DNA from 2 places in the Aliiglaciecola litoralis genome. Region 2 is predicted to be linked to the other one. Evidence: predicted binding sites of a transcription regulator. Region 2 holds the regulator's gene; the other holds the start of a gene.
What was found. The regulator FNR, encoded in region 2, switches genes on or off when oxygen is low (the NO sensors DNR and NnrR bind a similar motif). The targets are predictions, from matches to a motif close to TTGATCTAGATCAA.

Region 1: a site for FNR is predicted at 2,334-2,347, ahead of ABD036_RS16390 (MBL fold metallo-hydrolase RNA specificity domain-containing protein). Genes of this name have one in related genera too.

What each region holds. Positions count from the first base shown of each region.
Region 1 covers NZ_BAAAFD010000011.1:79,904-95,207, forward strand. Annotated here, with positions in the region: gene ABD036_RS16385 (cation-translocating P-type ATPase) at 1-790, opposite strand, end outside; gene ABD036_RS16390 (MBL fold metallo-hydrolase RNA specificity domain-containing protein) at 869-2,272, opposite strand; gene ABD036_RS16395 (cation diffusion facilitator family transporter) at 2,376-3,215, opposite strand; gene ABD036_RS16400 (6-phosphofructokinase) at 3,382-4,464, shown strand; gene ABD036_RS16405 (F0F1 ATP synthase subunit delta) at 4,841-5,671, shown strand; gene ABD036_RS16410 (F0F1 ATP synthase subunit alpha) at 5,661-6,077, shown strand; gene ABD036_RS16415 (OsmC family protein) at 6,140-6,577, opposite strand; gene ABD036_RS16420 (rhodanese-like domain-containing protein) at 6,659-7,006, opposite strand; gene ABD036_RS16425 (YgaP family membrane protein) at 7,010-7,228, opposite strand; gene ABD036_RS16430 (ArsR/SmtB family transcription factor) at 7,335-7,631, shown strand; gene ABD036_RS16435 (helix-turn-helix domain-containing protein) at 7,828-8,604, opposite strand; gene ABD036_RS16440 (heavy metal translocating P-type ATPase) at 8,790-11,165, opposite strand; gene ABD036_RS16445 (iron-sulfur cluster-binding protein) at 11,258-12,106, opposite strand; gene ABD036_RS16450 (4Fe-4S dicluster domain-containing protein) at 12,094-13,164, opposite strand; gene fdhF (formate dehydrogenase subunit alpha) at 13,157-15,256, opposite strand.
Region 2 covers NZ_BAAAFD010000001.1:150,084-165,387, forward strand. Annotated here, with positions in the region: gene ABD036_RS00615 (TolC family protein) at 1-183, opposite strand, end outside; gene ABD036_RS00620 (hypothetical protein) at 306-704, opposite strand; gene ABD036_RS00625 (hypothetical protein) at 1,099-1,695, shown strand; gene ABD036_RS00630 (cation:proton antiporter domain-containing protein) at 1,780-3,372, shown strand; gene bfr (bacterioferritin) at 3,477-3,953, shown strand; gene bfr (bacterioferritin) at 3,955-4,422, shown strand; gene ABD036_RS00645 (hypothetical protein) at 4,451-4,855, opposite strand; gene ccoN (cytochrome-c oxidase, cbb3-type subunit I) at 5,202-6,641, shown strand; gene ccoO (cytochrome-c oxidase, cbb3-type subunit II) at 6,653-7,258, shown strand; gene ABD036_RS00660 (cbb3-type cytochrome oxidase subunit 3) at 7,258-7,443, shown strand; gene ccoP (cytochrome-c oxidase, cbb3-type subunit III) at 7,436-8,407, shown strand; gene ABD036_RS00670 (FixH family protein) at 8,474-8,965, shown strand; gene ABD036_RS00675 (heavy metal translocating P-type ATPase) at 8,965-11,349, shown strand; gene ccoS (cbb3-type cytochrome oxidase assembly protein CcoS) at 11,389-11,631, shown strand; gene ABD036_RS00685 (sulfite exporter TauE/SafE family protein) at 11,624-12,289, shown strand; gene fnr (fumarate/nitrate reduction transcriptional regulator Fnr) at 12,312-13,019, shown strand; gene ABD036_RS00695 (transposase) at 13,182-14,162, shown strand; gene uspE (universal stress protein UspE) at 14,553-15,304, shown strand, end outside.

The DNA of each region.
Region 1 (15,304 bases), on a different contig from region 2:
AAATTCCCAGCACCATGGTAAGAACGGAAACCACGATAATCCCTATGGTTAATTGATGGGCGAATCTCGCCAATTGCAGCTGCAGTGGTGTTTGCATCAATTTAACTTTGCCTACCAAGTTGCTTATCTCACCGATTTGGCTTGCTAATGCTGTATGGGTTACCACACCGCGCGCAAGACCATAGGTAACCATGGTGCCCATATAGGCCATGTTCTTACGTTCAGCTAAAGGAACGTTACCTTCAATGGGGGTAATACGTTTGCTTACAGGCTGCGCTTCTCCGGTCAGCGCGGATTCATCGCACCTGAAATCTTTACTGAAGAATAGTCGGATGTCTGCGGGCACCCGATCACCTGCCTGCAACATCACCACATCACCAATGACCAGCTCACTGCTGTCTATGGACTCAAGCGCCCCATTTCTTACAACCATGCACTGCGATTTCGTCATTGACATGATTGTACGTAATGCATTCTCGGCTTTTCCTTCTTGGATAAAGCCAATAATGGCATTCACTAACACCACCGCAAAAATCACACCGCTATCGACATAATGCTGTAATAAGATACTAAGTACGCCACTGCCTATGAGCACATAAATAAGGACGTTATGAAATTGGGAAAAGAAACGTTTCCAAGCTGAACGTGCCGGTGCCAACGGCAAGCTATTTTTGCCATACAATGACAAACGTTCAGAGGCAAGTTGTTGTGATAATCCTGCTTCACTGCTTTGAAAAGTGGAGAAAACTTCATCAACCGTACTGTTATGTGGAACGATATTCGCACTCATAACACAACCTTAATCTGTTGACATTTCCGTTTTTGAAAACCACTGACTTTCAATGCAACTCCAGCCATAAAATGCCAATTAAAACGCAATCGATTGATCTAATATGGGGATCTCAGACTCAATGCCTTTTTCGTCCCACAATTTTTGTGACAAACAATCTAGCGCCTCTGGATCACCATGCACTAAAATTATTCTTGGATTACTTTGGAAGTTTGACACCCACTCGATAAGCTCCAGCTGTCCTGCGTGAGCAGAAAACCCGCCGAGGGTTTCAATTTGTGCTTTCACCGCATAACTGTCATTGAATATTTTAATCATGGATTTACCATCCACTAACAGCCTGCCCAAAGTTCCTTTGGCTTGGAACCCACAAAAGATAATGGTATTGCGACTATCCCAAATGCGTTGTTTAAAGTGGTGGCGAATTCTGCCACCGGTGCACATACCGCTGCCGGCTAGAATAATCGCTCCTTGTTTAATTTTGTTGATTGCCATTGAGTTTTCTGGCGTAACGGACAAAAACAAACGTGGAATAAAGTCTTTTAGTAATGAATGAACCGAGGGCGTTGCCTGCTCAATTTCGTCATTGTCTAAGGAATCGAACCAGCGGTCATACACTTTCGTGACTTCAATCGCCATAGGACTGTCTAAAATGACCTGCCAGTTTTCTAGCAATCCCCGATGGTGTAATTGTCCTAAATAAAACAACAGCTCTTGTGTGCGCCCCACAGCAAACGCGGGGATCATGATGTTGCCGCCACGCTTTTGTGTATCTTCGAGTATGGTTATAAGTTGCTCAACGGTATCTTCGATTGAGCGATGGTTTCTATCACCGTAGGTGCCTTCCATCAGTACCACATCAGCTTGGGTTAAGATGGCTGGATCATTCATTAACACGGCGCTTTTATTGCCCAAGTCACCAGAGAAAACCAATGTTTTGCGTTTGTTGCGCTCTGAAAAAGTGATCTCGACAATGGCGGAGCCAAGAATGTGACCGGCATCGTGAAATGTCACATGCCCATCCTCTGTTAAATTAAAGGCTTCACCGTAATTTTTTGTTATGCATTGGCTTAAGGTCGCATGCACATCCTCTTCGGTATACGAGGGCTCCAACAACGATTTTCCTTTGCGCGCACGTTGGCGATTTTCTCGTTCCAAATCACCTAAATAGATGCCCACTGAATCGAGCAACATGATCTGCAACAAATCAGCAGTCGCATCCGCGCAGTAAATGGGCCCCGTAAAGCCTTCGTGCACCAATTTGGGCAACATGCCGCTATGATCTAAATGAGCATGAGAAAGTACCACAGCATCAATGCTAAGGGGGTTAAACAAAAATGCCTCTTGCTGAGTTCTACGCTCCCAACTCCCACCTTGATGCATGCCACAATCAAGTAGAATGGTACCCAGTGCCGGTGACGTTAGCATATGACAGGATCCTGTCACTTCTTGAGCTGCACCACAAAATTTGATCGAGGCCATATAAAAATCGACGAATTGTTGAATAGTGCACTCACTTCACCATCAGACGCTTAGTGCTATATTGATCTTAATCAAGTTTTCCAGCGATAGCAGTCAAAACCGTTTATTTTTCAAAGGGTTCTATATGAACAACGGCATCTTCAATATGAAATTTAGTCGCCAGTAAATGCTCAATACTGTCTGCAACTTGGTGCGAATCAGCGGTAGACATATTCGGATCAACCGTCACCACAACATCGGCAATGCGGTATTTTCCGCTCGATCTTGACCGCACTCGGCGCACCTCTTTTACGGCGTCGATATTCATAATGGCATCCGTCATTTTATGTGCATCGACTTCGCTGGAGTCGACAAGTATCGGTATCGCACTTTGAAAGAGCTTAAAAGCAAGATAAAAAATTATACTGGAGATAATGATCGCAAAGACAGCATCTATCCAATAATAGCCTCTAGAAGCAAGTTGCCAACCAACGATGACGGCAATACTGGTCAACACATCACTTAGCGTATGGGTGGCATCTGCAACTAATATATCTGAGTTTAATCGCTTCGCCCAATGACGCTCCCATAGCGTTAAAATCGTATTAATAATCAATGCCGCAATAAGTATAATTAACCCCAAAAAGCTGTGTTCCACTGGCTCGCCGATGCGTTGAAACGCGCTCAGGGATATTTCAAACGCAACAACAACTAGCAAGGTTGCTAGAACAAAAATGGCTAACTGTTCAAACTTTTGATGGCCATAAGGATGCCCTCTGTCCGCAGGCGTTTCAGAAATGGTGACAGCCATCCAGGCCACAATATTATTCGTTACATCGGTAAAAGAATGCACTCCGTCGGCGATAATGGCGGTCGAGTTTGTCATAAAGCCGACACTGAGTTTACACAGCGCAATCAATAGATTAACGCAGCCTTCAATGAGCAAGACAGTTTTTACCTGCATAAGTCTCTCAATCTTATAGTTGCCATTTTCGTGTTACTTTTTTCATTTTTAAACTCACAGAATATTGTTTTATGTCAATGTCATAGTGCGTGTAAGCAATATGCTTGTCTGTGCCAATTAAAGGGGCATCGAATGTTTTAGTATAGCCCCAACTAAAGGAGCGCAAATGCAAATAGGTATTCTTACTGGCGGCGGTGATTGCCCTGGCCTGAATGCGGCGATAAGAGCCACAGCTAAAAGCCTGATGTTAAACTGCAATGCGAAGATTATCGGAATTGAAGATGGTTTTGCTGGCTTAATAGAGCAACGGGTAAGGCCTCTTTCCTACTCTGATTGTAGCGGCATTTTATCTTTAGGCGGAACCATCCTAGGAACCAGTAACAAGGCCGACCCGTTCAATTACCGAGGTGCAGATCACAGTGCCAAAGTTGTCTCCTATTATCATTCATTAGGACTCGATGCAGTTGTCGTGATCGGTGGTGACGGCACTTTGTCTATTGCCTATGAGCTGTCTAAACTGGGCATGAATATCGTTGGCGTCCCTAAAACCATAGATAACGATCTCATGTGCACCGATCGAACCTTTGGTTTTGACACTGCGGTGTCTATTGTCACCGAGGCGCTAGATCGCTTGCGTACCACTGGTCAATCACACAAACGCGTGATGATCCTTGAAACCATGGGCCGTTACGCTGGCTGGATCGCTTTACATGCAGGTGTCGCGGGTGGAGCTGACGTTATATTGCTACCTGAATTTCCGTACGATATGGATGAAGTTGCCAAAGCATGCAAATTACGCGCAAGTGATCAACAATATTCCATTATCGTAGTAGCGGAAGGTGCCATGCCTCAAGGGGGTCAAGCCACGGTTCGTGAAACCTTAGGTTGTGCGCCAGATCCTATCCGATTAGGTGGTATCGGTAATACATTGAAGCTTCAGCTTGAACAGCGGCTTGACGCAGAGGTAAGAGCCACCGCTCTGGGCCATATTCAACGTGGAGGGACGCCAACAGCGTTTGACCGGATATTTGCCAGCAGTGTGGGCCAAGAAGCAGCCTCTTTGATAGCGGCAAAACAGTTTGGCCGAGTAGTTGTGATGAATAACAACCAACTAAGCAATGTGATGCTGGAACAAGTCGCCAATCAAACCAGAATGGTTCCTGCAGATGATACATCCCTGAACACAGCATTATCATTAGGGATCAGCATTGGCGTGCCTGCTCTTACTCGTATTAGTGAAATGGTGTGACTCTGCAAGCAAGACTAAGCAGCGTCTCTCTAAGCAATCTCAAACTCAACGCGATAGCGGCCTGTATTAATCATCAAACCTTGATCCGGGTCAATTGTAACCTGTTAAATCGCTACATAATCACCCCTAGATATCAACGATCAAAAGCACAATCACAACTCTGATGAACATCGACAAGCATGCCACAGATAGTAAACCTAAACGCTTAACAACGACTGCGACAAGCGATTTTCTAAATTGTGATGCAAAGGTGATTAGTTATGTGCCGCACTTGCTTACTATCTATGTCGCTTTAATTATTGCCTTTGCTGATCGTCTCTTTGAATTACCTAGTCTTATTCGACACTATTTAGTGGCACAAACCGGAGGATGAATCATGCAATTTGATTGGTTTACGATGACCATACAAATTTTCAATTTGGCTATTTTGATTTGGCTTCTTCGATGCTCTTTCAATTTACCTGCTGTTGATAGTCTGCAAACATCTGCCCCTCACCAGAATAATACGTTTGACCAAGCAACTCCCAAAGCCGAATCAGCAGAACAATGCGAGCAACACTGTGTCAGTATGCTCAAAGAGTTAGACCATCAGCGCATCAATATTGTCAAAAAAATGCATGAAGAGGCTGAAGAGCAACGCAACTCACTATTTAATTCAGCCCAGAAAGCGGCCGACGAAATGCTACGTAAACGATTAAACTCGCTGCAATCTGAATTGTATCAACTGCAAAATGATGTACTGCGTAAGAGTGTCAAAGAAATCTATGCCATCGCCGGTAAAGTGTTAACCGACCTTGCAGGACAAGATATTCAACAAGTGATGATCGACAAATTCTTGGAACAGCTTGCGTCACTCGATGCAACACAACACGCTGACTTAGTGAAAGCACTGACAACGTCTTCTTATCATATTAACCTGCGCTGTGCATTTGAGATCTCTGATGTGCAAAAATCAGTCATAAACCAAAAAATAGCGAATATAGTTAGCCAAGCCAAAACAATCAAAATAAAGTTCACATATCAACATATACCCGATTTGATTTCAGGTCTTGAGTTGAAAATCGGTGATTGGAAGTTAACGTGGAGCGCCCATCATTATTTGGAAGAGTTACAAGAACATATCAGCGATATAGTGCAATTAACGCCGCTAAAGCAACAAAATCTCACGCCAAGTGTTAGAGAATCCCTAACTAGCCATGACAAATAAATTCGCCAGTTTCAGTATAGAGCATTGGTTCCATTGTCAAATGGACAAGGCCTTTGATGACGTTTTTAATGATTTGAAAAAGTTTCGAGAATCCCTTGATGTTGGCCTTTCACTTCAACAAACAGGTACTGTGATCAAGCTATCTGACGGTATTGCTCTCGTTAGCGGTTTGGCTAGTGTTGCATTTGAGGAATTACTGAAGTTTCCCTATGGTATTTATGGCTTTGCTTTAGATGCAGATGACGCAGGAACGCGTGTTGTTCTGCTGGGTGATTACAGCAAAATTGAAGTCGGAAACGAAGTCAAACGAACCAGACGAATCTTGCACAATGCCGCCAATGAAAGACGAATCAACAGAGTAAGAAATCATCTGGGCCGCTGCGCTGACGGCAAAACCTTGGGGTAATCGATGCCGAGACTCGACTACGAGTATCCTAGGGTTCCTTCATCATTATTCGTATGCACAGATTAACTTTGCACAGTGACATCACATTCCAGTAGGGTTTCAGTGGTTAAAGAGTTTGCCACCAAGCAATTTTGATCCGCTTTGTGCAAAATGCGTTCGGCGTCTTCGATGCTTTGATTTTCGCCTATCACTAAACAGGCTTTGGTGACTACTTTGGTAAATTGTGTTTTACCATCGACTCTGTCTAAGGTGCCTTCGGAGTGACACTCGAGTGACACCCAGTTCAGTTTAGAGGCTCGCGCGACGGCTCTAAATGATAAAATAAAGCAGCTGGAAATCGATGCCATAAAGAAATCTTCTGGCGACCACACATCGCCTGGCCCACCAAATTGTGCAGGTGGTGCAACGGCCATATCGTCTAAATTATTAACACTGACGATAAGACTGTTGTCAGACTTTCCCTTGGCTTTGATCTGGTATTGATGAGGTAATGCTTGCATAAGGTAACACTCCGATTTTAGTAGATTTTAATATGCTAAATAACCTGAACTTTGGTTAAATATAGTATTGAGATAATGTGCTTATTCACATGCTTTTTGGATTGTGTCCAAATCGCAGGTGATCACACTGACATTGTTAAACCCTATTCTAGCCAGTTGTTCAGCGGATAGAATGGCTCTGACTGAGGTAGCACAATGCAAATAGATAGCCCGATTTGGATCTTTTTCTATCTCCAAAACCTTCATTTCAAGTAACCCTCGGGGAATGTTAATCGCACCTTTTGCCCCCTTTGCTTGATGTTCTGCTGGCTCTCGAACATCAATTAATAGGCCCTTGTTGTTTTCCAATTCTCTGGTTGCTGTATCAGCATCAATCCGGCGTACATTTTTTGCTGCTAGCTGCACTAATTCGGGAACGTTTTTTAACATTTCTTACTCCTGTAAATCTGCGTTTTTTAGGATGGTCTTCATTGGACACCAATGGGTGAATGCAGACTGAATTAAATTGATTGCAATAAAGATAGTCAGAAATACCCAGTTAGTATTAGAAAATAAATTAAAGCCAGTGACACTAAAACCATCACGTCTGCGATTAATAGTAACGCGGCATCTACTTTCATCAATAATTCGTCTTTGTGTGGCGTCGATTATATTAGATTTACCTTATATTAGTTGACACTAATATAAGGTAAATCTAATATACAAGTTGCAAGGTGTCAACCAAAGCTACATTTTTATGAGTTTGGAGTAATCAAAAATGGATCTACATCAATTAGCCGCGAACGCCTCCGAGGCAGAATCATTTATGAAATTGCTGGCAAATAAAAATCGGCTAATGATCCTGTGTAGCCTGATCGAAAACGAATGCAGTGTGTCACAACTCAATTTACGGATCCCGCTTGGGCAATCGGCGCTGTCGCAACATCTGGCGACCTTACGTAAGCATGAACTGGTTTCAACTCGGCGCGATGCGCAAAGTATTTATTATTCGGTAAGCGACCAACGAGTGAAAGATATCATCGGAACGCTATATCAGTGCTTTTGTGTCAAGTAAGGAGTTTGATAGGTGAAAGACCTTTATGTAGACAAATTGGTCTAATATTCTTTAACTAGTAAGCTGCCACTGTTGCTATTCGTGTTTGCTGGGGAATGTGATCAAATGCAATGCAAGTGGCGGGGGAATGCCTGCCACTTTCACAAAAACATCAGTCACATTGAGCGATTGAGCACAAATATCGAAATGCCCTCAATTAGGCCACCAAAGCTGAGCTTGATTGGAACTTTAATTGTTGCACTTTACAATCAGGTGTCCACGAATTACCCGGTTCATCAAGCAAGCAGCGTTGTAATTTGTCCATATTAATTAAGTTAATCTGCCGACGATTCACCTTAATAATCTTCTGCTGCTGTAACTTGGTCAAAAGACGGCTAATGGTTTCAATCGCCATACCAAGAAAATTAGCAATATCGATTCGCGTCATACTTAGGTCAAATGTTGTTGCACAGAGTCCCTGTAATTCGAAACGTTCAGATAGATCCAATAAAAATTTTGCAAGCCGTTGTTCAGAGCTCAACTTAGCCATATTAACTAGCATCCGTTGTTCATCGACCAGTGCGTGGCTCATGCTTTTCAACAGTTGCCCGCGCTTAGTAGGTGACTCAATTAAGGCTTTATCAAGCTCGTTAAGCCCTATCCAGCAAACACTGCTCGTTTCTAAGAATTTTAAGCTGTGACCGTGTGTCATATTGTCAAAGCCATCGGCGCCGAGCATATCTCCTTTGTAGAAAAAACCCGATATCTGCTCGTCCCCTCTTGCTGTACTCACAAATGACTTTGCAGAGCCAGTTCGCATAATATAAACCGCCGCAAACTCATCTCCCATGGAAAACAGCGTCTCTCCGCGATGATAGACTTTGTGCGACCTTTGGAGCTGTTGAGAAGATGTGCCACCTAAACTACCGAAGCACATAGCCGATCTGGCACATTGTCGACACAAATTTGATGATGTTAATGACTTCTCGCTCATAATATTGCCTCCCAAAAAACGTGTAAGGCAATACATCAGAATTTGCCGAATAAAGTTTCTTACTGCTTAAAAAACCATAACGCTAAATGTAAAATGAGGATATTCGTTGTTTTGCGTATTTTATTGCGGAAACTACCTAGTCCGAGGTTGGAAATTAATCCCGCACTGAAGAACAACAATCAAATTTACAGCGTTCTATTGCGTAATCTCAGAGCATTGCCAATGACGGAAACCGAACTTAACGCCATGGCAGCGCTTGCGAACATCGGGCTGAGTAAAATGCCAAACCATGGATAAAGAATGCCAGCGGCGATCGGCACTCCAAGAAAATTATAGATGAAAGCAAAGAACAAATTCTGGCGAATATTTGTCATAGAATGCTGACTTAGCAAGCGCGCGGTGGCGATTCCTCGCAAGTCCCCTTTAACGAGCACAACTCGTGCACTGTTCATTGCAACATCTGTTCCGGTCCCCATGGCAATACCCACGTTAGCTTGAGCTAAAGCCGGTGCATCATTGACGCCATCTCCAGCCATGGCGACGATATGTCCTTTGGATTGCAGCTGCTTTAAATATTTTAATTTATCTTCTGGTAAGGCTTCTGCAATAAAATCCTTAAGCCCGAGTTGTTTAGCAACAGCGGCGGCTGTAGTTGTGTTATCACCTGTCACTAAAATGATGTTCAAACCTGCGCTTTGTATTGTCTTAAGGGCTTCTTCTGATGTCGATTTAATTGGATCTGCCACACTGACAACTCCAGCCAATGCCCCTTCAACACTTAAAAACATCACCGTTTGCGCATTCTCTCTCAGCTTTTCCACCTCACAGGCAAGAGCCGAGATGTCAGTGTTTTGCTCTTGCATCATGCGCACGTTACCCAGTGATAATACTTTTCCGTGCAATACCCCCTTTACACCTCTGCCGGTAATAGACTCAAATTGTTCAATAACCTCAACAGATATATGGTTTGCTTTAGCGTGCTCGACAATAGCAACCGCTAATGGATGCTCACTTGAAGAATCTAAATTTGCTGCATATTGCAGTACAGTTTCCTGATCAAATCCAGCCACTGGGATCACGTTTTGCACTTTTGGTTTGCCAAGGGTAAGCGTGCCAGTTTTATCTATCACTAAGGTATCGACTTTCTCCATTAACTCTAAGGCTTCAGCATCTTTAATTAAAACGCCCTCAATTGCGCCACGACCGACTCCCACCATGATAGATATGGGTGTTGCTAAGCCAAGTGCACAAGGACAAGCAATAATGAGTACCGAAACTGCTGCAACCAGCCCATTAGCAAATGCGGGTGTGGGTCCTAATAACGCCCAAATCACAAAAGCCAGCACGGCAATAATGATGACAGCAGGCACAAACCACCCTGCTACTTGGTCCGCTATTTTTTGTATCGGCGCACGAGAATGGCCAGCATCATTTACCATTTGTACGATACGCGACAACAAGGTATCGGCACCGACCTTACTGGCTCGCATTAAAAACGTACCAGTTTGGTTAACCGTGCCAGCGGTCACCCTGCTACCAATTTTTTTCTCAACAGGTGCTGGCTCACCGGTTATCATCGATTCATCAACGTTGGAGTGGCCTTCAGTTATCTCGCCGTCGACTGGGATTTTGCCACCGGGCTTAACTCGCAACAGATCACCAACCTTAACCTGATCCAAATGCACCACTTCTTCATTGCCATCGAGATTAATACGTAACGCTGTATTGGGCGCTAGTTCAAGAAGTGACCTGATAGCATCACTAGTACGAGAGCGTGCTCGCAACTCCAATACTTGCCCGAGCAACACTAGGGTAATAATGACTGCTGCGGCTTCAAAATACAGCGGAGCCATACCATTTAATTTAAATGCGTCAGGCAACATAGTTGGCAACAACAAAGCGTAAATACTAAAAGCAAATGCCGATCCCGTGCCCAGCGAAATCAAACTGAACATATTGAGGTTCCACGACTTGAATGAAGCCCAGCCTCTGGTGAAAAATGGCCAGCCGCCCCAAAGAACAACTGGTGCAGCCAGCATTGCTTGTAACCAATTAAAGGCATTCATACCTATTAGCTGATGTAAATTAAAGCCGGGGATCATGTCGCTCATGGCAATTAGCATCAGCGGTAAACTTAATGAAAGACAAAACCAAAAGCGGCTTGTCATCGCTTTTAACTCACTGTCGTCTGCCGTTGTTGTGATATCCATTGGTTCTAGCGCCATGCCGCAAATTGGACAACTACCAGCACCAACTTGCTGGATTTGTGTATGCATTGGGCAGGTATAGAGCACATTTTTGTTTAATGTTTTTATTGAGTCTGATGCAATAGCAGATACCGCAGAAGTTGCAGTATATTGCGCTGGGTCGTGACGAAATTTATCAAGGCAATGCTGGCCACAGAAATAAAAAATGCCCGCCGCGCACTCAACCGATTTAGTTGGATTGATGGACACTTTCATGCCGCAAACGGGGTCAATTACGGATCCATCGGTTGCGATGGTCGAATGAGGTGTTTGTTTATCAGTGTGACCATTTTGAGTTTGATTTTTTTTCAACATAATACCGACCTTGCTATTCTCAATATATTCGCTGGTTTTCGGGCTTTGGAATTAACTCAAAAAAGAACTTTGAACAGCAAGCGTCAATCCACCTAGCAGTATTGATATAACCCGGTATGCTTATGGAATACGGTAGTTTTATTTTCAAGCTCAAGCAGTTTATCGTAGCGGTAAGTTGGTCCCTGTTTACACACTAGTTCATTGGCCAGATAGCAATGGCCACACAGACCTATCCCGCAGCGCATTCGCTTTTCAAGAGACAACCAAATTTTATCGCTGCTAATCAATAAACGATGACAAGTGATGGCTACCGATCTCATCATCGCTTCCGGACCGCAGGTCAATACTATTTGGGGGTGCCGGTCTGACTCAGCTAACACATTTTCGATGTGTTGAGTTGGCGTCCCTGACTTGTCTGCGTCATTAGTTTGCATAAAGGTGTCATGCACTAGAATCTTATTTTGCCAATTTCTTCGTTCTCGGCTTAACACCTGTGACGGCCTATCTTTAGCACCATAGATCAACGTTGTGTTCCCCGCCCGGCCTATCTCAATCAGATGATCAATGGTTGCCGCCAAAGGCGCTATCCCGCAGCCACCGGCAACGATCAACACCTCTTTATTGGCAAGCATTTCAATCGGCCAGCCTTGACCGTAAGGACCGTTATATCCTAATACAGCGCCTTGTTTGAGAGCATAAATAGCCTTGGTGAGTTTACCGACTTTGCGGATCAATGCGACAAATCGCCCTTTGCTATCAGGAAGCGAGGTGTAGGTGAACGGAGCCAAGCCTGCGCCGGGGACACTAAGCATAAAGAACTGCCCAATACGAACCGGTTGTTCGTGGATAAAGTCTATAGGCTCAAAGGTAACGTGTTTAGCATTTTGGCCATCTTCATAGCTGTCGACGATACGGATTGAACGAGGTGTTAATTGCAACATACTTGATTTATCCTCTTCATCACGCTGTGCACACCAATACTTCCAGCACACGTTTGTTCACAACGCCCACACCCTACGCATCCATAGCGACCAAATTCTGGCAAATAAGCGTTTGAAAATTTATGAAACCAGAAGCGTTCTGTACGTTGTGCGGCTAACTGACTCGGATTGTGATTACTGGCTTCTCGCTGAAAACCCTCAAATTGACATGAATCCCAAATACGGCGAGTTGTGGTTTGATTTGATTCTGAATCATATTGCTCATAAGAGCTGTAACAACTGCAGGTCGGACATAAGTTAGTGCATCCGGAGCAAGCTAGACAGCGAACGCTTAGCTCCTCCCACAACTTCGCGGGCACCTGTCCCTTGTTAATGATCTCAGTACTGCTTTTGATATAGCTAAAGTCTGCAAACTTAGCCACTACTTGCTGCTTGAGCTGCTGGCGCAACTCAGGCCAGTTCTCAGGTGCATTTTGAAGCACCAGCCCTTGTAGACTGTCGCGTCCCTTTTCTGTGGCCGCAATTAATAACCAAGCCCCTTTTGCTGTTTCAGTCGATGAAACCGCTGTGTTTTGTAGATCGCTAAATTGGCTGAGAATTAAGTCTGCATGCGCAGAATCTACATGAGGGCCGGCATTCATTTCATGACAAAATCCCTTCTCACAAGGGCTGTTGCAATCAATCCCCACAAGCAGTGTTTGCTGTCGTCTGGCCTGGTAGTATGGATCATCTTTAAAGAAGGTGTCTTGATACGAAATGGCAGTAAGATCGCACGCCTGCACGCCAAAGATAGCCCGCGGCTCAATTTTTGGTTTAATCGGTGAAAAAGTGTTTCCATTAAATGAATATATGGCTTCATTTTCTGCAAAGAAAAAACGTTTTAGCGATACTAAAGGTAGGTTTTTTGGTCCAAATAAAGGTAACACCTCATCCGCTTCACTTACCTGCCAGCTTTTCTCTCCCTGACGATCAGCCGTAATCTGATATACATCGAAGCGTTTAAGCAAGTGACGCTTTAGGCTCATAATGTTGTCAAGAATAAATCGTTGCTCATTCATAATGGATATACCTTTGGGTAAACGCCTCTGGTTGCCGCTCCGCGTTTAACGCTTCTATGCTGACCGCGCAAGCTTTTAACTCGGGCATTTCGGTTGTTAAGTCCATTGCATCATTAGTCAGTTGATTAGACGGAGTCTCTTTGAAATGATACGGCATACTGACTAAACCCGGAGCCACCTGTTCAGAGAATATAATCCGAGTCTCCAAATACCCTCGCCTAGATTTTACGCCTACGGGCTGATGATCTTTAAGTCCCAGATCGTGGGCATCTTGTGGGTGCATAAACAACAAGCCATCTGGGGTTTCTCTTTCCAATACTGGAGACTGTCGTGTCATCGAACCACAACCATAATGATAATGAAGTCGGTGAGTGGTTAACCAAAATGGGTATTGTGAATCTGGTTTTTCAGCGGTCAAGGTTTGTTCAACCGGTATCAATCGCGCTTTACCAATGGGGAACGAATCTTGATGCAGACAATGACTGCCAAATGGATGATCAGCATTACATGGCCATTGCAACCCATAGTTTTTATCAAGTAAAGCGTAATTCATGCCACTAAAAGAATGAGTTAGTGCCGCCATTTCATCAAATATTTGTTCACTGTCACGCCAACACATTTGCTCTGCCATGCCCATTTTATCTGCAAGGGCTGCCAGAATCTGCCAATCTGCCTTAGCTTCAAATGGCGGTAATATAGCTTGTCGCACCAATTGTACCCTGCGTTCACAGTTAGTAAATGTGCCTTCTTTTTCAGCAAAATTGGCAGCCGGTAAAACGACATCAGCCAGTTTTGCCGTTTCTGTCATAGACAATTCGACAACCACTAGAAGATCTAACGCACGGATCCCCGCTGCGACCTTATTTTGATCAGGGTCAGTCACTACCGGATCCTCGCCGAAGATAAGTTGTCCATGAAAATTACCTTTGCGCGCCTGATTGCTCATGCCCAAAGACGTTAGCCCTGGCTTAGTAGCGACGCTGGTTTGCCAGGCTTTTGAGAACTTCTCTATAACCCCCGTATCTGTGGCGCTTTGATAATCGGGGTAAACATTGGGCAAGCAGCCCATGTCACAGGCCCCTTGAACATTATTTTGCCCCCGTAGCGGATTGATGCCCGTTCCGGGCCTGCCAATTTGACCGCAAACCAACGCCAAGTTTGAAACGGCAATAACATTATTCGTGCCGCTGATAAACTGGGTGATCCCCATTCCATAAGCAAGAAATGCAGCTTTGGCATGGCTGTATAATTTTGCCGCTGCGATTAGCGCCTTTTCGCTAACACCAGTCATTTTCGCCACATCTTTGAGTGGATAGTTGGCTACTTGAGCCTCTAAAGATTCGAGACCCTCGCAGCGTGACAAAAGAAAGTCAGCATCGTGCCAACGGTTTTGCAAAATGATATTAACTAAACCATTTAGCAGGGCTATGTTACTGCCAATGTTGATTTGCAAATGAAGATCAGCAACTTGGGCTAAGCGAGTCACCCTAGGATCGATGACAATCAATTTCGCCCCATTTAGTTTGGCACGCATAATTCGACCGCCCAGAATAGCGTGGTTTTCTGTCGGGTCGGCGCCAATCACTAGAATAACGTCGGCGTGATCAACATCTTCAACACTATTTGTCATTGCCCCTGAACCAAGGGTTTGCTTCAGCCCTGCTACAGATGGGCTGTGACATATTCGTGCACAGTGATCAATATTGTTGGTTTTTAGTACTGCTCTGGCAAATTTTTGCGCGGCGTAATTATCTTCATTAGTTGCCCTTGCGCTACTGACCACACCCACGGCATGAGAGCCATACTGACTGATATAGTACTTTAATTTAGTGGCTACAAAATTAAGCGCTTCGTCCCACGAGGCTTTATGGAAGACTCCATCTCGTTTAATGAGTGGATGGGTAACGCGATCAGCTGGATTAATTCCAAAAGTAGTATTCCAGCCTTTTGCGCAAAGTTGCCCTTGACTGATTGGGTGGTTGCGCAGCGGCTGAACGGCAATGACGTTATTGTGCTGTGTTGTTAATCCAATTCCACAACCCACACCGCAAAACGGGCAAATGCTATTGACGATTGATGTGGTCTTGTTCATGACATTTTCAACTCAGATAAAACACCTGCCCATTGTTTTACATGAGTG
Region 2 (15,304 bases):
AGTATTCGCCGCCACACTATTTTCGCGTATGGCTGTTTCACGGTACTTATTGCCAGCGAGCCAAGGATCATTTTGTATCGCTAGTGTAATTGCTTTATCAATTGACAAAGCTTCTAGCCCATTGGCATTGGCTGTCGTAATTATCATTGCTGACATTAAAACGGTCAGTTTTAGTGGACACATGACGTATCACCCTATTTCACATTCTGATTTAAAACACGTTGAAATTTACTTGGTATAAAAAGCCAAGAATAAAATCAATCTCACCATCTCTTTGTTCAACGATGGGTTGAATTTGGACGGATCTAGATTGTAAAAAAGTTCAGGGTATTGGGTGGGCGTTGCAGTAGCGCAATAAATACATTGACCATACTGCCATTGGCGTCAAAGGTTTTAACCGAGTGAATATTTAATGAAGGATCAATTTCGCTGTCGATTAGCGCAGCAACTGACATCAGAGCTACTGGGCAGCAACAGTCTTTCTGACAGCAATCTTGGCTACTCTCTGCTGTTGCTTCACTGGCCTCCATCATCATGACGTGATGGGAATGATCAACGATTGAAGTTGTCGTGTCAGACAACATACTGTGATCCATCGTCATTTTATCATGTCCGTCACACGGAATCGCAAAGGCAAAAGTTTGCCCCACTTGCGTTACCAGTAGCAACATGACTAACAACATTTTTGACGAATGACGGATCACTTTTTTCCTTTTTATCGCAATTTAAGGTGGTTTCCACTAAACACCGAAGCACTTTACTATTCTATAGATTGAGCCGTCAAATGGAATTCATTAAATGTGCAAATAAGATGGGCTTTTTATACGCTCTTAATTGCGTACTTTTGGGTTTATGAATGTGAATACTAGCGTTTTTATCAGTAAAGCAATATTGACGTTAATAACTAATCAAAAGCCACAAACTAAAGCATACCAACTTTATACAACACAAAATCTGTTAACAACAGGTTAAAAAGTGATACATTTTGATTACTTTGCATGAATAAGGTCAAGTAAACTGAAGATTTTACCGATATACTTAATATGTTATTTTAGAGAAACTTAGGCACGTTTGAGCTATGAGTGAATAAATCAAACCATGTTTGAAAAGTTAAAGGTAGAAAAAGTCGAACTGGTTAAGCGTGTTATTCGTCAGAATAATTACGACCAATATGAAAAAACCTTTCGACAATGCTCAGAATTGGGATTAAACATTAATCGCCAAGCCCTTGACCGTTTCGCTAATAAACTTGAATTAATCGACAAGGCCCAACTCTCTAAGCGCCAGTATGAACTGCATAAAATGGAATTGGCTGCGCAAGATGAAAAACGTAAACGGGCATTGCAACAAGGTTCTCGCAACAGCTATCAAGGGCAAAGCGAGCAAGGTTCATCAAAGGATATGGAACTTGAAGCTCATTTAGACTCGTTAACCTCCGAGGAATTAGCGCCAAGAACCCGTCAAGCACCACCTCCTCCGCCGCCGCGCCAACCTTCCCCAGCACCAGCGCAACAGCGACAAGTCGCCCGTCCGCGTCGCAGACCCGCTGCACATGGAGATATGACCTACGAACAAGTTAAACAACGGGAAACGGAAATTACCTTCGAGCTCGGTGAATTAAAAATCCGTGAAAACGAGCTTTTGCAAGAACTGATCCGATTGACTGAAACCCTAGATAACAATCAAAAAAACTAGATTTATTTCAAAAAGATATTTGCGGCCATTAACGACCTCGTTATATTGTATTGCTAGTTCGCTAGAAACTTATATTGGACCTTAATGGACTTTGCTTTTATTTTCATCGCGTTTTTAGCTGGCCTAACAGTTAAGCTAGTTGGTTTACCACCGCTAATTGGGTTTCTCACTGCGGGGTTTATCTTAAATTTTTTGGGATACCAGGCTGCACCTTCACTTCAAGCGATAGCTGATCTTGGCATCACATTGATGCTTTTCACCATTGGTCTAAAGTTAAATTATCGAGATTTAATTAAACCTGAAGTCTGGGTTGGCAGCACGTTACACACCCTACTTTGGGTTGCACTTGTCACTTCAACTTTTGTATTTTTAACTGCTTTGGGTGTGGGCTATTTTAGTTATATCGATTTAACCACCTCAGCGCTGTTAGCGTTCGCTTTAAGCTTCAGCAGTACAGTGTGTATTGTTAAGATCCTCGAAGAAAATGGCGAGATCAAAACGCGGCATGGCAAAGTTGCCGTGGGGATCCTCGTTATGCAGGATATTTTCGCGGTAATTTTTTTAGTGATTGCCACCGGAAAAGTCCCTTCTCTTTGGGCATTGGCTTTGTTTTTATTGTTCTTTGCCAAACCCATTTGGTCAATCATCTTAGATAAAGCAGGACACGGTGAATTACTTCCTCTGACCGGTTTTTTGCTCGCCATCGGCGCTTATGAGTTATTTGAACTTGTTGGTGTAAAAGGCGATTTAGGCGCATTGGTTGTGGGTATGCTAATCGCCAGTCACGTTAAATCTACGGAATTATCTAAATCGTTGATGAGTTTTAAAGATCTCTTTCTCATTGGTTTTTTCCTATCGATTGGGTTTACCGCGCTACCAAACCTTGAAATGGTATTAACGGCGTTGGCCTTGTGCTTATTATTACCATTTAAATTTGGCTTGTTTTTCAGCATTTTTACCAAGCTTCGTTTGCGGGTGCGCACCGGATATTTATCAAGCTTGGTGCTGGGTAATTACAGTGAGTTTGGATTAATCGTTACGGCATTAATGGTGAACATGGGACTTTTAGACAAGCATTGGCTGGTTATACTGGCATTGTCGGTGTCGTTTTCTTTCTTGTTTACCGCATTTGGTTACCGCTCATCACATCAGCAATACAACAAAATCAAAGACAACCTCAAGCGGTTTGAACACCCATTGCGACTTAAAGATGATATTTTTGCGCAACCACAGAATGTACGGGTGCTGGTGATAGGTATGGGCCGGGTTGGTAAAGGCGCTTATTTAGCACTTAAAAACGTCCTCAAGGATAGCGTGTGGGGAATGGACGCCGATCCTACTCGCATTAGAAAGTTGCAAAAAAAGGACATGCAAGTCTTTGTGGGTGATGGAGAGGATGCAGACTTTTGGGAAAATTTCGATCTTCGTCAAACCGACATCGTTATGCTTGCCGTGCCCTCTGTTGAAGATATCAGTAATATAACCCGTCAATTACGCAACGCGCACTTTCAAGGTACCGTGGCATCCATCGCACGTTATGAAGATGAAATAGAATTGCTCCAAAAGGCCGGAGCTGACAAAGTCTTTAACTTTTTCACCGAAGCGGGAAGTGGTTTTGCTGAAGAGAGCCTACAGATGTTGGCATTGTCGTCCAAGTCTAAACCGAATCACCAATGATAACTATTTGCATTGCCTATCACGTTGTTTTTAAAGGAAATATACTTGTATTGAACGCGGATTAACTTATACTTACGACATAATTTCGCTGATCAGAGAGAGCTATGAAAGGCCTTCCCAATATTGTTGCAGTTCTTAACGAAATGCTAACTATCGAATTAACCTCAATAAATCAATATTTCTTGCATGCACGGATGTACAAAAATTGGGGTTTAGATAACCTCAATTCCGTTTGTTATAAAAAATCCATAAAAGACATGAAACAAGCCGATGAGCTGATTGAACGAATTTTATTTTTAGAAGGCCTACCTAACCTGCAAATGCTTGGTAAGTTATATATAGGTGAAGATACCGAAGAAATGCTGGAATGTGACAAGAAGTTTCAGTTAGAGCAAATACCTAAACTTAAACGTGCAATTGCATTGTGTGAATCAGAGCAAGACTATGTATCGAGAGATTTATTAGAATCTTTACTTGAATACGAAGAAGAGCATCTTGACTGGTTAGAGACGCAAGCCTATCAAATAGACAATATGGGAATCGAAAATTACTTACAATCACAAGTCAGTAAAGGAGAATAAAATGAAAGGCAATCAGAATATTATTAATGCACTCAACGGCCTGTTAGCCTATGAATTAGCAGCGATGGACCAGTATTTCATTCATTCTCAAATGTATTTAGATTGGGGCTTAACTAAACTGCATGAACGTATCGCCCACGAATTTGAAGATGAAAAAGGTCACGCTACAAAACTCATTGAGCGTATGCTGTTCTTAGAGGGTATACCTGACATGGCTACCCGTGAAGGGTTCAAAGTAGGCGATGACGTTCAATCGATGTTAGAAAGCGACCTTCGAGTAGAGTACGCAGTAACCGAAAAACTTAAACAAGCTGTCGCGCTGGCAGAGACAGAAAAAGACTATGTCACTCGCGATATGCTGATGGTATTGCTCGAAGATACCGAAATGGATCATGCTTACTGGTTAGAACAACAATTAGGGTTAATAAAACGTTTAGGTTTAGCGAATTATTTGCAGTCTCAATTGTAATGGTTAAGCAGTTCTCTCTAACGCTAGATTAAGAGCGTTTTGTTTGGAAAAAAACTGACATTGTCTGAGATTGGCCTGATTCGATATCGGTCAGGTCAAATACCAGCTTCCAGCGCATATTTGGTTCGCTGCATGCGCCAATAAAAAACTCCCCACTGTGCTTCACCCTGTCGTTTATTGTGTCGCTGTTGCTGATATGCACTGGCAATTTGCCCATGAACATATTAGTGCCTTCTACCCAAACTTGCTTCAATACGTACTGGTTTGCATGTTTTATATTGATTGCTATCATTTCTTCAATTCGAACCGGAAACGGTGTGACATCAACGACCACATCTGTACCTTCCAGCGACAGCTCACAGCTCACTGACTCTAAATAACATTGATTATGATACAAAATAGGTGATTTTTCTTGGTTCAGTGAATAAACCACGATAAGAATCAAAATCGTAACTATAATAGGAAAGGTTCGTTTAATCAGAATTTTGTACCTGTCAAAAAGGACGTTTGATTATTGATATAGGTGAAAGTCTGAACGATTAAACCGCGTAAGACAAGAAATCCTGAAAAACTATTGATTGAGATCAACTCAGTCGTGTTTTGAGTATCTTTTTGTCTCCAAAAACTTTATGATCCTGCGCGTTTATTACGAGTTTAGTTACTCAATTCAGTAACTTAAGTTAAAATATTGTTAACAGTGGCAAAATTGTCATTTTACACTCAACGACTGAGCACATTTGTGATGAGGTCAATCAAAATGAAGTGGAAGATCCATTAATATGAGCGTAACTAGCCAAGTACATCCAGAATATAACTATAAAGTTATCAGACAGTTTGCAATTATGACTGTCGTTTGGGGCATAATCGGCATGTCAGTAGGAGTGTTGCTTGCAGCACAACTATACTGGCCGGCACTGAATTTCGACATTCCTTATCTTACCTTCTCACGTTTGCGTCCACTGCACACCAATGCGGTGATTTTTGCATTTGGTGGTTGTGCACTTTTTGCGACTTCCTATTATGTAGTGCAAAGAACGTCTCAAGTGCGGTTGTTCAGCGATAAGTTGGCGTCTTTCACATTCTGGGGATGGCAATTAGTCATCGTGTTAGCAGCCATTACCCTTCCAATGGGTCTGACAACTAGCAAAGAGTACGCCGAGCTTGAGTGGCCTATTGATATTCTAATCACCCTTGTATGGGTCGCTTATATCATCAATTTCTTTGGCACTATGATCATTCGTAAAGTGTCACATATATATGTAGCCAATTGGTTCTTCGGTGCGTTTATGCTAACCGTTGCAGTACTGCACATTGGTAACAGTATGGCAATTCCAGTGTCTTTCACTAAGTCATATTCTATTTATGGTGGTGCTGTCGATGCCATGATGCAATGGTGGTATGGACACAATGCAGTTGGGTTTTTCTTGACCGCAGGCTTTTTGGGAATGATGTATTACTTCGTACCTAAACAAGCTGGGCGCCCAGTGTATTCTTACCGTTTGTCGGTTATTCATTTTTGGGCGCTAGTGTCACTCTATATATGGGCTGGTCCTCACCACTTGCATTACACCGCCCTACCCGATTGGACTCAATCACTTGGTATGGTGATGTCTGTTATCCTTTTCGTTCCTTCTTGGGGCGGCATGATAAACGGGATTATGACACTTTCTGGTGCTTGGCATAAATTACGTACTGATCCAATTTTACGCTTCTTAATTGTATCTTTATCTTTCTATGGCATGTCTACCTTTGAAGGCCCGATGATGGCTATCAAAACGGTTAACGCGTTATCCCATTACACTGACTGGACTATCGGTCATGTGCATTCTGGCGCACTTGGCTGGGTAGCAATGGTATCTATTGGATCAATTTATCACCTTATTCCGGTGCTATTTAACAAACCAGCCATGTACAGTATCAAGTGGGTAAACACGCATTTTTGGTTAGCTACAATTGGCGTAGTACTTTACATCGTAGCCATGTGGATGTCAGGTGTATTGCAAGGCTTAATGTGGCGCGCAGTCAATGCCGATGGCACCTTAACTTATAGCTTTGTAGAATCACTGGAAGCCTCTAAGCCATTCTACTTCGTGCGCTTTGTTGGCGGTGTTTTCGTTGTGGCTGGGATGTTATTAATGGCATACAACGTATACCGCACCATTCGGACGCCAAGTGACGAGTTTGAACCTGCACTTCGATCACAACCTCAAGCAGTTTAAGGAGATTTGAAATGAAGAATGTTCATGAGGTGGTTGAAAAGAATGTTGGCTTGTTGGCCATATTCGTACTGATCGTAATCAGTTTCGGAGCCTTAGTCGAGATTGCCCCATTAATGTATCAACAGCAAACAATGGAAAAGGTTGATGGTTTAGAGCCCTACACAGCGTTAGAGATGGAAGGTCGAGATATCTACATTCGTGAAGGATGTGTGGGATGTCACAGCCAAATGATCCGTCCCTTTAGAGCCGAAACAGAGCGGTATGGACACTACTCTGTGGCCGGTGAATCGGTGTGGGAGCATCCGTTTCTTTGGGGTTCTAAGCGAACTGGTCCAGACTTAGCCCGTGTTGGTGGTCGCTATAGTGACGAATGGCACCGAGTGCACTTGATAAATCCAAGAGATGTGGTTCCAGAATCTAATATGCCTGGTTTTCCATGGTTAGCGGAAAACACCCTTGATGGTGAATTAACTGCGGCAAAATTAAAGGTATTTAGAGACTTCGGTGTTCCTTATACCGATGAAGATATCGAAGGAGCAAAAGCAGCTGTTGCAGGTAAAACTGAAATGGAAGCCTTGATTGCCTATCTTCAATCATTAGGCACGGCGTTAAAATAATGGACTACGGTACAGCGGGTAGCATATTTACAGTTGTGGTTTTTGTCAGTTTCATCGGCATTGTGTTATGGGCAATGAGTGGCCGTGCTAAAACACGCTTTGATGAAGCACAAAATTTGGTTTTTGATGATGAACAAACCCAACAATCAGAAAAAAAAGAGCGGGAGTCTTCGATAAATGAGTAGCTTTTGGAGTATTTGGGTCTCGGTAATTTCACTGGGAACGATTCTAGGGTGTTACCTGTTATTGCGTTGGTGTTTAGCAAATAAAACTGGCATTGAAGAAGGTGACGATATGCACCATTCGTTCGATGGCATAATAGAGCTGAACAACCCACTACCACGTTGGTGGACAATCATGTTTTATATGGTCCTTGTGTGGGGACCGCTATATTTGCTTCTTTATCCGGGTTTGGGTAATTGGGAAGGTATTTTAGGCTGGAAAAGTTCGCATCAAAACGTGCAGTCTCTTCAAGAGTCGCGAGACGCCGTGCTGCAAGCCCGTGAAGAAGCTAAAGATTCAATTTTAGGTGTGAGTGTACAATACGATCGTGAGTTGATGCGTGCAGAGGAGCGTTTCGCTCCGGTATTCAATAAATATGCTGAGCAACCCATCACCGCTTTGGCAAAAAATGAAGAAGCATTAAAAATTGGCCAACGACTGTTCATGCAAAATTGCTCACAATGTCATGGATCAGATGCAAGAGGCCAACGTGGTTTCCCTAATCTCACAGACAACGATTGGCTGTATGGCGGTAGTCCGGAAGATATTAAGGCAACGCTTATCAATGGTCGAGGTGGTGTGATGCCAGGTTGGCTTGCTTCATTTGGCGAAAAAGGTATCGATGAGGTAGTCGCTTACACGCTAAGTCTCAGCGGTCGCCAAGTTGATCAAACCTTAAAGAATGCGGGTAAGCAACGTTTCGCAATGTGCGCAGCCTGTCACGGCCCAGATGGTAAAGGTAATCAGCAACTTGGCGCGCCAAACTTAACCGATAATATTTGGTTGTACGGCGGCACCAGAGATGCAGTAACCGAAACCCTCACTAATGGTCGTGCCGGTGTTATGCCAGCCTTTAAAGATACTTTAGGTGAAAAGAAAATCCATTTAGTAGCAAGCTACGTTTATAGTCTTTCTCAAGAAAAGTAGTTTTTTTGGTCCTCAACTTAAAAAAGCCTCGGTCAACGAGGCTTTGTTTTTAAAAGACTAACGTTAATGAAGCAAACAGATACATCCCCTTGGTACAAACAGTTTTGGCCTTGGTTTTTAATTACCATACCTTTATTGTCAATGATATTGAGCATCACTATGCTAAATTTAGCACTCAATACTGACGATAGTTTAGTTATTGACGATTACTATAAAGAAGGCCGAGGGATTAACCTTGAACTCACTAAGGTGCAAGAAGCCAAAGCGCTTAATATAAAAACCTTACTCAAAGTCGATGGAAACCGAATTAGTCTGGAGTTTTTGTCAGGTAGCCCTAAAACGGGTGAAGCATTACAATTATTCTTCTACCATCCAACGTTAGAAAAAATGGATTTTTCGGCATTGCTAACCCAAGACGCAAATGGCATGTTTAGGACCACCTTAGACTCGCCTATTTCGGGCAAATGGACAGTGACACTCACCCCAATGACCCACAACTGGAAAATTGTTCAACAAATACAATTACCCCGGAAGCAGGCATTCGCCTTTAACCCCTAATGGATAATCACGACGCTTCTTTGTGTTATCACTGCGGACTGCCTTTAAGTAAAGGAAATACTTATTCAGCAAAGGTACTCGGTCAGGAACGTACCATGTGCTGCCCCGGCTGTCAGGCCGTTGCTGAAGCCATAGTTGACAACGGTCTTGAGGATTATTACCACTTTCGAACCAGTTTTGCAGAGCAAGGTGAACAACAATTAGAGTCAACACTGGCCCACCTTAAGAGTTACGATCATCCGGAAATCCAACATGATTTTGTTATCTCTGATGGTAATGAAAAGCAGATTCAGTTAACCATCGAGGGGATTAGTTGTGCGGCTTGTGGCTGGTTAATTGAAAAAAAGTTACTCAGCATACCCGGTATTGTTCGAGTTGCAGTTAATGTTGCTGCTAGAAGAGCAACCATCAGTTGGCAACAAGACCTAGTCCAGCTGAGCCACATTATTGGTCAACTTGACCGTATCGGTTACCATGCATTGCCTTTTCAACCCGACGAACATGAAGCATCATTTCAAAAAGAAAATAAGCGGTTCTTACGAAAACTAGGCTTATCTGGCCTGATGACAATGCAAGTAATGATGTTAGCTATTGCTTTGTACTTTGGGATATTCGGGTCAATAGACGAACAAACGAAAACATTCTTTCATTGGATAAGCCTAATATTAGCCACCCCTGTAGTGCTTTATTCCGGTTCCGAATTCTATAGAAATGCATTGAATGGGCTACGTGTACGAGCTCTAAATATGAACTTTTCGGTTTCTTTGGCTGTTTTAGGGACATTTTTTGCCAGTGCTTGGGCAACCGTGACTCAATCAGGCGAGATTTATTTCGAGTCTGTTTGTATGTTCATCTTTTTGCTATTGATCAGTCGTTATTTAGAGCATCGAACCCGTTACAAGGCCAGCCAAATATCAGCGAACATGCTCAAATATATCCCCTTAAGTGCTACCTTAGTCGAAAACGAGTCGGTACAGCATGTTTTAGCTAAACAACTTCGTGTTGGTCAGCAAGTACTTGTTAAACCGGGCGAAACATTTCCAGTAGATGGTGTCATAGTGCAAGGACAAGGCGCTATCGATGAATCTATGCTTACCGGCGAATCCGAATCTATTATTAAGCAAGCTAAAGATGACGTCTTTGGAGGCACCTTAAACCTCAACGGCACATTTGTTGTGAGTGTTAAACACGAACTTAAACTGTCATTGGTAAATAACATACTGCGTCTTCAAGAGAGCGCGCTAGCCAGCAAACCCAAAGCCGCTATTTATGCCGATCGAGCCTCACAATTTTTTGTCATCATTGTATTAGTGATAGCGTTGATTAGTTATATAAGCTGGCTGCAGTTTCAACCCGATAACGCATTTTGGATCGCAATTGCAATTTTGGTCGCGACCTGCCCATGTGCACTGAGTTTGGCGACGCCTTCAGCATTGACCAGTGCAATCGCCAAACTAAACGAATATGGTTTGTTAATTAAACGAGCTGATGTACTGGACCTTATTCCTGATGTGGATACGCTGGTATTTGATAAAACCGGTACCCTTACCTACGGTAAGTTCTCAATTTCAGATATTAAATTGTTCAACAATTACGATAGACAACATGCATTGAAATTAGCGGCAGCATTAGAACAATATTCAGAACACCCGATAGCTAATGCTTTTACCGATACTCAACCTTATAAAATAAGTGAGGTCAGTTGTGATATCGGTCGCGGCGTCACTGGCGTTTACGCTGGTAGCAAAGTACAAATTGGCCATGTAAAGTATATTAAAAGTGATATCCCTGAGCTTTCTAGTGTGGCAGATGATTGCATAGTGTTAACTCAGGCTAATAGGCTGGTAGCCACCTTTGCTATCAAGGATCGCTTACGCGAAGATGCCAAACAATTGATTGATAGTCTCAAACATAAGCGGATCATAATGCTCAGTGGCGATTCGCAAAAAAATGTTGAAGCCATCGCGTCCAAATTAGCAATCAGTGACCGGTTATACAGACAATTACCTCATCAAAAACTTGACTATATTCGAGGCTTACAGGCTCAAGGTGCTAAAGTGTTAATGGTGGGGGATGGTATCAACGATGCGCCAGTACTCGCCGCAGCGGATGTGTCTGTCGCTATGGGAGGCGCCGCTGATATGTCAAAACGCTCAGCTGATGTAGTGATGTTAAATCCAGATCTGATAAACCTCAATCAGCTGTTTGCTATGTCAATTAAAGTACGCAAAAAAATCAAACAGAATATGCTTTGGGCAATAGGCTACAATCTGTTGATCTTACCTCTGGCTATCGCTGGATTGCTAACCCCGTGGATGGCCGTGATAGGAATGTCATTGAGCTCTATTATCGTGGTCACAAATTCAGTAAGATTATTAAGATAATTACCTCAGCAAGTTGATTTAAGACTAACGGGAAACGCCTTGAATATCATTTATGTGTTAATACCAATCGCGATTATTTTAGTGTTAGTTGCTATTGGCGTATTTTTTTGGGCTGTAAAAAATGATCAATTTGAAGATCTAGAAAGACAAGGATTAAGTATTTTGTTTGATGATGATCTTGCATCTCCAAACCAAGAGCCACAAACGGAAGAACAGCCTCAAGCTCTCAAAAAACATAACAAAAGCATCGATATCAATAACAACATAAGCAAAGATGACTGATATAAGCTGGTATAGCGCAATATTGATTGGACTTGCTGGTAGTGTCCATTGTGCTGGAATGTGCGGTGGCATTGTCACTTCATTTACCTTCATGCTACCAAAAGCACAAAGCCCCCTTCCCTATATGTTGGCCTACAATGGAGGACGTATTTTATCCTATGCAATTGCTGGCGGTATCGCCGGGTATTTAGGCAGTATGGTGTCCAGTCGAAGTTGGATAAATCCGCAATTTTTGCCCCTACTAGGCGGCGTATTTATGATCCTATTGGGACTGTATATTGGGCAGTGGTTAAATTGGCTGACCCGAATTGAAAAACTCGGCGGTTATTTCTGGAGATTGATCCAACCGGCATCAAAACGTTTTATCCCCTTCAAACATCCAATATATGCACTACCATATGGCATGATTTGGGGCTGGCTACCCTGTGGCTTGGTCTATTCAACCTTAACGTGGAGTGTCGCGTCGGGCAGTGCAAAAATTGGCTTTCTTACGATGCTATTGTTTGGTTTAGGCACCCTACCCATTATGCTTGCTATGGGCGCCAGTGCTAAAACCATAAGGCACTATTTGGCGAATAGATTCGTTAGGCAATCCGTCGCAACCATCCTCACCATATTCGGCTTGCTTTTAACCTATCGAGCAATCCATAATTGGTAAAAGTCATTCTCATGAGTCATTGATGCAGGCCACATCTGATTTCAGTATTCGCTGCCAAAATTGCAGCTTCAACCATCTTTGTATTCCTGTCGCGTTGAATCAGACCGAAATGCAAAGCTTAGATGACATTGTTGAACGCAAAAAACCGTTGCACAAACTCGACCAGCTTACCTCACCTGGGCAGAAATTCACTTCGTTGTTTGCGGTACGAAGTGGCTCGTTTAAATCTTATATTATCTCACCAGATGGCCAACAGCAGATTACGGGCTTTCATTTCCCAGGGGACATAGTAGGGTTCGACGGTTTATGTACCGAACAATATCAAAGTTTCATTCAAGCCATGGAAACGTCGATGGTCTGCGAATTACCTTTTGATAAGCTTGATGAAATGAGTGTTAAGCTGCCCTCACTTCGAAAAGAAATGCTTAAAATCATGAGCACTGAAATTAAATCAGATCATGACATGATGATGCTCCTGAACAAACGCACGGCAGAAGAGCGTATCGCTTACTTACTGCTTAACTTGTCAGATAGATTTGCTGCCAGAGGATTTTCACCATCGGACTTCAACTTGCCGATGACAAGAAGTGAGATTGGCAATCATCTTGGTTTGACTGTTGAAACCATTAGTCGATTACTCACCCGGTTACAAAAAGAAAAAATCATACTGGTGGACGGCAAACTGATCCAAATACTAAAGCCACAAGCATTAAGACAGAAAACCGAGTGAATTAAAGATCGCAAACTATCGCAGCCCCACCATAAAAATAACAGTTCTTATTAAGACACCCACTTTTAAAGTCCAGTTTTACTGAGACACCCACGTTAAAAATGGCGAAACGGCCATTTTGTTCTAAGTTTAGGGTAACCAAACAACCAAGGATGGTCTGTTATGCCCCAACCACGCAAAAACCAAATCAGTTTAATTGATACTCCTTACTACCACTGTGTTTCACGCTGTGTTCGTCGCTCTTTTTTGTGCGGTGAAGACTCGTTTACTGGACAAAGCTTTGAACATCGCCGGGCGTGGGTAGAAAAACGTTTGTTGTTTTTAGCGTCAGTGTTCGCCATTGATATTTGTGCGTATGCGGTGATGAGTAATCATACCCATGTGGTGCTGTGTGTGGATAAAGAAACCGCGGATAGCTGGTCGATGACTGAGGTGATTAGGCGTTGGCATCAGTTGTATCAAGGCACCTTATTGAGTCAACAATATCATAAAGGCGAGCCGCTCAGTGATGCTGAGCTTGTGAGTCTGGAGCAAACGGTCACTATTTACCGTCAACGCTTATACGACATCAGTTGGCTGATGCGCAATCTGAACGAGCACATCGCCCGTGAGGCGAACAAAGAAGATGACTGTACGGGGCGGTTTTGGGAAGGACGCTTTAAATCCCAAGCCTTGCTAGATGAAAGTGCGCTAGTAGCCTGTATGGCCTATGTCGACTTAAACCCTATTCGAGCCAACATGGACAGCACTCCTGAAACCTCAAAACACACCAGCATTCAAAGACGTATTCACGCGCTTATCAAAGGTGAACAGCCCCGCACCTTAATGCGCTTTGTAGGCAATCACAAAAAAGACATGCCTAAAGGTATCGCGTATAGCCTAATCGATTACTGTGAGCTGATTGAGAGAACGGGCAAGTGTATTCGTCAGGATAAAGCAGGTCATATCAAGCCGCAACACAGCTCCATTCTAAACAGTCTTGGTCTGAATACCGAGCAGTGGTTAACCCTAACGACCGAGTTTGAACAACACTTCTACACCGCTGTAGGCAGTGAACACATGCTTCAACAATTCAAACAACACACAAAGCATCAACGCATACGAGGGATGGCAAAGGCCAGAGCGTTATTGCAACATGCCTAGAAACAATCCAATCCAAAATAAACACCCATCAACTCAATGTTGCTAAGTCCGGCTGCCTGTTATTTGAGAAATAAGGCGATTTTCAGCATACACCTCAACCAAAATAAGAAAACAGCCAATTAATTCGCGGTTTAAGAAAAGACACACCTTGAATTTTACAGAGCTCTGTAATTGTTTTATACCTTCTTATAGTGAGTGTCTCAATTATTAAATGAGTGTCTCAATTATTTTCTTAATTTTTTGAGCGCCACGTTCGTACCATTAATAAGTTTATGGAAGGTTTGCACAAAGGCTTGGTTCTTTTAAGTATTTGTCATACTAAGTTGGCATTCTAAGGATCTGTTCTTACACTTAAGATTAACTCGTTCTATCATGGAAATGGAAATCGTTATGGCTAGGTTTAATAAAATTCTTGCAGTTATAGATCCAGCAGCACTGGAACAGAAATCATTGCAGCGAGCCATCTTATTGGCCCACAAAACCGGAGCAAGTATTACCGCGTTTTTAACTATTTACGACTTTTCATATGAGTTAACCACTATGCTCTCGGTGGATGAACGAGAAACCATGCGTCAAGCTGTGGTGGATGATCGAACGGATTGGCTTGAAAGCATCATACAACCTTTATGTGATGGCGCTATTTCAATCGATATTAAAGTGGTCTGGCATAACCGCCCCTTTGAAAGTATTTTATTTGAAGTGGTTGAAAATAACTATGACATTATTGTCAAAGGCACTAAGCAACACGATACCCTTAAATCTGTCATTTTTACGCCAACTGATTGGCACTTGTTGCGTAAATCTCCGGTTCCGGTGTTATTGGTAAAAGATCATGACTGGCCTGAAGACGGCAACATCATTGCCGCTGTGGATGCGGGAACTGAAGATGATGAACATCAAAACCTAAATGTTAAAATGACCCACATGGCGCTCAAGTTTAGTGAGTTACTAAATGGGCATGTACATTTGGTTAACTCCTACCCTGGGACACCCGTTAATATTGCCATTGAAATACCTGAATTTGATCCGGTTAGTTATACAGAAGCGGTCAAGAAACACCACACCGATAGTATGCATGCCCACGCCAAACAATTTCCGATTGATGTTAACCACCTGTACATTAGAGAAGGGTTACCAGAGAA